Linked DNA regions of Bdellovibrio bacteriovorus str. Tiberius. The protein of the gene in region 2 interacts with the protein of the main gene of each other region in a pairwise test. Links are inferred from orthologs where the notes say so. Each region holds a gene or a part of one and is shown on either strand. Other genes may lie near its edges. The genes, in order: BDT_RS06185 and secA.

Region 1 (3,274 bases), 1.0 Mb from region 2 along the record:
AGCACACCGCCTTCACCTGCTGCAGTTCTGGGTGGCACTGCCGCTAAGTGAAGAAGACCGCGAACCCAGTTTCAAACACCACCCTGAAAGCAGCATTCCGCGCTTTAAGGTCGATGATGCGGACGTGATGCTGATTGCGGGTGAAGCTCTGGGCAAAAAGTCCCCGGTGGATGTTTATTCACCGCTGTTCTTCATGGACGTGAAGCTTCAAAAGGGAAAAACCTTCCACTATGATCCCGGCACGCAGGAACTGGCTTTCTATATCATCAAAGGCAGCCTGGATATTGATGGCAAAATCATTCCACCGGACGACTTTGTGGTCCTGGAACAGGGCTCATCTTTGAAAGTCACCGCCACCGAAGACACACAAGTCATTGTTCTTGGCGGCGAACCGTTCCCAGAGCCGCGCTATATTTACTGGAACTATGTTTCCTCTTCGCAGGAAAAAATTGAAGAGGCCAAAAAACAATGGCGAGAGTTGACCTTCCCGCAGGTCCCCGGCGAAACTGATATTATCCCATTGCCACCGGAACCGGCGAACAAAGGGTAAGGAGTTTTTGTGCTGAAGAAATCAAAAGGTCTTGTTGTACTGCTGTTGTTGGCCACGGGCTGCGCGACCACTCCTCCGGCTTCCACTCCGGAAGCCGAAGAAGCTCTGGTACCGAACTGGGAAACCCATGCTCATGATGCTGAAATCATGAAAAGCGGCCCGGCTCCGGCGTCAACAGCAACGGCCACAGCAGCTCCGACCAGCGCCATGGATGAAATGGCCCTGGAAGCTCAGCAGTTCGCAACGATCAATTATGACAACTTAGGCAAAGACCTGAAATCCGGCAAAGGCAAAAACGTCACCGAACTTTTCCGCATTCTGAAAATCCAACAAAAAGACCAAGCCATGGCTTTGCGCCGAGTGAAGTCCCTTCATGACGGCAGCACCAGTGCTGACCAATTCGCACAATCACTGTGGAATTGGTACCAGAATAGAAATTAGAACCAGGCTTCGAACTGATAACCCAAGTTCGTGCCGCTGAGCTTGTCAGTGAACGCGGGCGCACGGTTTCCGATGAAGCTTGCGCCCTGGTTGGCCTCATTCCAGAATGAGTGGGACACAAACGCACGCATCACGGGGCGACCCCACATGCTTTTCCCGACGGACAACTGAGCTGCCGCAGTCACACGACCCAAGTCGCGATCACCGACATAATCACCACCACCGGTTTTTTCAGATTCATTGTTGATGCGGGAGTAGCCCGCTTCGAAAGCCCATTGGAAACGATCGGACACAAAGTAAATCGGACGAACACCGATGGCCTGCATCTGACTTTTGCTGTCGGTATCGGTGCCGCTGTCAGCAATCTCTGCCGCCAGACCCAACATCAATGCCCAACGATCTGTTACATCATAGGTGTAGTCTTCAACAAATCTCCAGGTCCATGCGCGATTCTGACTTTCATCTGTCGCAGGCACTGTGCTGTCGGCATAGATGTTGAATCCACGCATCGTGCCCTTTCCGTACAAAATGGCAAAATTGTTGTTGCCACCCCATACCGGACCTTGAAGTCGTGTCGCCAAAGAATAGCCATTCGTAGGAACATATTCTTCGGTGTCAGTGGAACTTCCCGCGGCCCATGCATACACGCCCCAGAAGTTCAGCTTCTGATCAGCGAACGACGGCACCGCTGTCCAGCGCAGATCCAACGCATTCAAAACCGGACGACCGACATTGGTGTCATTCAAATTATCATCCGCCTGAATCAAGTGAGCGAACGCAAAACGCCCTTCACCCAACGGCAGACCTTCGATCCCTGCGCCCACGCCGCTCATGTCGGCATAGTAGTACCAGTCAAAGATATGAAGATCGACATCACGATAGAAACGTTTACCGACCCAGAATTCCCCGGGGATTTCGGTAAAACCACCAGCCTTCACAAACGCTTCAATCTGGCTTGTGTCGCGGTTTGCAGACGCCTCCCATTGACGCGTTCCTAAAGAACTATAGACCATGCGGAACTGGGTTTTGAAAAACACCGGATCTGTTTCGGTGGGTTTAACATGGTGGAACACCATGGCCAATTCGGTGTAGAAGTCGCACTCATTGCCTAAACGAAGGAAATTACCGGGCATTCCTGCGTTTCCGAAGCAATTCATGTGACCGCCCTGCATGTTCAATCCGCTTCCGCCACGCAGATATCCCGTGAAAGTCGTTTCCACAGCGTGAGTTGTGCTGCTTAGAATCATGAACAATAACGCAATCGTAATAGTTTTCATCGAGTTCCCTTGAAAAAGCTGAGGGATACCCATAAAGTCTGCGCCTGAAAAGACCTTACGCACGAAGACTCAAACTTTTTGGGGGAAATATTTGAAGCGCTTCCGTACCTGCTCACAACTATTGATTTTCTGCTTCGTACTTTCTTGCACACTTTTGCTTGGACAAATTGCTGAAGCCAAAGCCCCTGCCCGCGCCCAGTGGGTGGATAATTCGCGCATTGTTCTGCGTCTGCCACAAGGCTTCCGCGTTCACCAAAATCTTGTATTTTCACTCGGAGAACGCATCTCTTTGCATCAGCAGGATTCCATTCTGCTTCCGGTGATTCGCAGTGATTATGCTTCAGTGGAATTAAGCACGCAGCATCTTTCCTCTGCACAAATTGATCAGCTGATTCGCCGTCCATTGCGTCTTTTTGTTTCAAATAAAAATGGCCAGGTTCTGGATTCAACAGCTTTGCAGTATTCAGGCATTCTGGATCAAATGTACTTCTATGATGGCAATGATCTGGGTGCGCGCGTGCGTTCCACGAGTGTCGGCGTAAAACTATGGGCACCCACGGCACGCAACGTAGAGTTGTTGTTATATAAGGACGCTCTAGATACAAATCCTGCGACCGTCCTGCCAATGCAACGTCAGCAGGGTGTGTGGTTCGCGGATCTTCCCGGAAAATACGTCAACTATTTCTATCTTTACCAGGTGGAAGTGTACCAACCCCTGACAGATCAGGTTGAAATCAGCACGGTCACCGATCCTTACAGCTTCAGCCTGACAGCGGACGGCGCCAAATCCCAGATCGTGGATCTTGAAGCTTCGAACCTGAAGCCTCAAGGCTGGGACCGTCTGCAAAAGCCTGCTCTGCGTTCCTTCAACGACATCGTGATTTACGAACTGCACATCCGTGATTTCAGCGTGGCCGATTTCACCGTTCCCTTCCCGTATCGCGGCGGCTATGAGGCCTTCGCGCAAACCAACACGGAAAGCTCAAAGTACCTGCAGTCTTTGGCT
Region 2 (3,572 bases):
CGTAGGGGGCTTCTTCCGCTGGAGGGACGTCACCCGGAACCTCGACAGGTTCAGAGTAAGAAACATTGTCCTGCGGAGGCGCATTCATCCCCGGATCTTGAGAAGGCTCGTAAGCCTGCTCAGCATACTGCGGATCGCTGGAATACGGCTGATCCTGATAGGATTGTTCCGGGATTGAATTATCGGGAGTATAAGGGACAAATTCCTGTCCACCCTGGAAGTCGGTGCCGTTTTGAAAGCTTTGTGCAGGCTCTGAAAACGACTCGGCCGGAGTTTCTGGCTCCGGCTCGTGTTGTGCCAACTCTGGCTGTCCATTCCAGTCGACAAAGAAAACCGCATTGCAGTGGGAACACGTGAAAAGAGTCCCCAGATGCTTATCAAGAATCTCTACCGGCTGGTGGCAACTTGGACAAGAAGCCAATTATCTTTTTCCCTTCGTGTCTTTTTCCTGACGACGACGCTCTTCACGGTTCATCGGACGGTCGTCACGAGGGCCGCTTTGGAAGGTCATCTTGCGCTTTGGAGCATCTTCAGTCTCTGGCAGGCTGTGGCCGATGTCCGCTTCGCTTGGAGATGAATAATCCAATTCATCCAGGTCTGCTTCTTCCGGACGCAGGCTTTCCAAAACTTCCTGCTCGTTCTGCTGAGCCACCAATTGAACGCGCATCACTTTTTCGATCGCATCAGACTTGATGGTGTTGTTCAGGGTTTCAAAGGCTTTGAACGCCTCTTTTTTGTACTCGATCAAAGGATCTTTCTGAGCGTAACCACGCAAAGAGATACCCTCTTTCAGTTTGTCGATCACGTACAAGTGGTTTTTCCAGTGATGATCGATGCTTTGAAGAAGGATCATTTTCTGAACCTGTTCAAAGAACGGACCCATGGAATTTTTCTGACGATCCCAAACTTCTTTCACGCCGGATTTCACGCCGTCTGTGACAGTTTCAGTGTTCACCGCCATAGTCGTGAAATCGATTTTGAAACCGAAGCTTTGTGCCAGGGAGTTATTAAGACCTTCCAGGCTCCACTCTTCTTTTTTGCCGCCTTCAGGAATGTGAGTGTCCAAAAGATTGGAAACAACATCACCCAGCCAGTCCAAAGTGGTTCTTTCGATTTCCTGACCTTCCAGAACCTTGCGGCGCATGCCGTAGATCGCGTTTCTCTGTGCATTCATCACAGAGTCGTATTCCATCAGGTTTTTACGGATATCAAAGTTGTGGCCTTCGACCTTGCGCTGAGCGCCTTCGATCGCGTTGGTCACCATTTTTGCTGTGATTGGTTCATCTTCAGGGATGTTCAGCATTTCCATGATCTTCTGGATGCGCTCACCGTTGAAGATTCTCATCAATTTGTCTTCCAGGGACAGATAGAATCTGGATTCGCCCGGATCACCCTGACGACCGGAACGACCACGCAACTGGTTGTCGATACGGCGGGATTCGTGACGTTCAGTACCGATGATGTACAAACCACCGACAGAGCGAACTTCCGCGCGCTCCGCTTCGACCTGAGGTTTGATTTTCAGAACCGCTTCCGCGAATTCCGGAGAATCATCGTTACCCACCTGCGCTTTTGCCAGCATGTCGGCGTTACCGCCCAGCATGATGTCAGTACCACGACCGGCCATGTTGGTGGCGATGGTCACTGCACCCTTACGACCCGCCTGAGCGATGATTTCCGCCTCGCGTTCGTGGTGTTTCGCATTCAGAACTTCGTGCTTAACGCCTTCTTTGCGCAGGAAAGAACTTAAAGCTTCGGATTTTTCGATGGATTCAGTACCCACCAGAATCGGCTGACCCTTGGCCATACGTTCTTTGATGTCGGCAGTGATGGCTTTGAACTTCGCCTTTTCAGACTTGTAAACCACGTCTTCCTGATCGGCCCGCTGAATCGGACGGTTGGTCGGAATCACGTTCACGTCAAGATTGTAGATTTTTTTGAACTCGACAGCTTCAGTATCAGCTGTACCCGTCATGCCCGACAGTTTGTCGTACATACGGAAGTAGTTCTGGAAGGTGATGGTCGCCAAAGTCTGATTCTCAGACTTAACTTCAACGCCTTCTTTGGCTTCGATGGCCTGGTGCAGACCATCGCTCCAGCGACGACCCGGCATCAAACGACCGGTGAATTCATCAACGATCACGATCTCGCCGTCTTTGATCATGTATTCCACATCAAGACGATACAGATAGTGAGCTTTCAAACCCTGATACACGTGGTGCAGGATCTCGATGTTTTGAGGATCGTAAAGATTGGAAAGACCCATCAGCTCTTCGACTTTCGCGTTTCCGGCGTCAGTCAGGGAAGCTGTTTTGGATTTTTCCTCCATGTTGAAATGAACATCGCGCTTCAGGTGCGGGATGATCTGATTCACAGCATAGTATTTGTCCGTGGAGGATTCCGCAGGACCGGAAATGATCAGCGGGGTACGCGCTTCATCGACCAGAATGGAGTCGCACTCATCGACGATGGCATAATAGTGAGGTCTTTGAACATAGTCGTTCAAATCAAACTTCATGTTGTCGCGAAGATAATCAAAGCCCAGTTCGTTGTTTGTGCAGTAAGTGATGTCACAAGCATACATCTGTTTGCGCTGCTGATCGTTCAGACCGTGAACGATGATACCAGTGGTAAGACCCAGCCAGCCGTAAAGACGACCCATGTGTTCGGCATCACGACGAACCAGGTAATCATTCACAGTTACTACGTGCACACCACGGCCAGTAAGAGCGTTCAGATAAACCGGCAGTGTTGCCACCAGGGTTTTACCTTCACCCGTTCTCATCTCGGCGATGTTGCCGCGATTCAGAACATAACCACCGATCAACTGAACGTCATAGTGGCGCATTCCCAATACACGCTTAGAGGCTTCACGGCAGACCGCAAATGCTTCCGGCAGGATATCGTGAACTGTTTCGCCTTTCTTCAGACGCTCTTGAAATTCAGGAGTCTTGGCTTTGAGTTGATCATCCGTAAGAGCTGCCATCTGAGGTTCCAGGGCATTGATACGATCCACAGTAGGCTGGATCTTTTTCATCTCACGGTCGTGCTTCGTTCCGAACATTTTTGTCAAAATTTGTGTAACCATAGCCTATGAGGATAGACCCAAATTGACATAAGCGGCAAGGTAAGGGGGCAATTTCTGGATGCGTCATTGACGCGATTTTACTAAGTATTTCTAAGACTTTCTTATGAGGCGACCTCGACTAAAGCCTTAAACTATCGCAATGAAAATTGAACCTGACGAAGCCCCTCGTAAGCGGCGATCGCCACACTGGTAGCCAGATTCAGGCTACGCGCGCCCTCACCGATCATGGGAATGGTGACGGTTTGTTCCGGGTGCTTTTGCAGGAATTCAGGATCAAGACCCTTCGTTTCTTTACCAAAAACGAACCAATCTCCGGATTGATACTGAGGTTCAAAATAGGTGCGCTGGGTCTTGGTGGTGAAAAGCCAGATGCGGGATGGATCTTCGACGTGTTTCCACCAGTCCTCGAAGGTTTCGTGGCGATACCACGTCAGGTGAGGCCAGTAATCCAGCCCCGCCCGCTTCAAGTTGGTGTCGTTGATCT

Evidence for each region.
Region 1: the proteins of secA (region 2) and BDT_RS06185 interact in binary tests that used the Escherichia coli proteins (3 or more experiments, as listed by UniProt). The link is inferred for Bdellovibrio bacteriovorus str. Tiberius from one-to-one orthologs.

The regions. Positions count from the first base shown.
Region 1 is NC_019567.1:1,289,260-1,292,533, reverse strand. What follows is about bases 129-3,078. They hold BDT_RS06185 (carbohydrate porin), read right to left. Parts: upstream 2,269-3,078; coding sequence 988-2,268; downstream 129-987. Other genes in these bases: BDT_RS06180 (alpha-1,6-glucosidase domain-containing protein), read left to right, coding at 2,360-3,078; BDT_RS06190 (hypothetical protein), read left to right, coding at 560-991; BDT_RS06195 (pirin family protein), read left to right, coding at 129-550. Outside these bases: more of BDT_RS06195, read left to right, coding at 1-128; more of BDT_RS06180, read left to right, coding at 3,079-3,274.
Region 2 is NC_019567.1:273,718-277,289, reverse strand. Bases 222-3,469 are described here. They hold secA (preprotein translocase subunit SecA), read right to left. Parts: upstream 3,089-3,469; coding sequence 422-3,088; downstream 222-421. Other genes in these bases: BDT_RS01360 (tRNA (cytidine(34)-2'-O)-methyltransferase), read right to left, coding at 3,220-3,469; BDT_RS01370 (hypothetical protein), read right to left, coding at 222-421. Also shown: more of BDT_RS01370, read right to left, coding at 1-221; more of BDT_RS01360, read right to left, coding at 3,470-3,572. UniProt on the Escherichia coli protein: Required for protein export, interacts with the SecYEG preprotein conducting channel.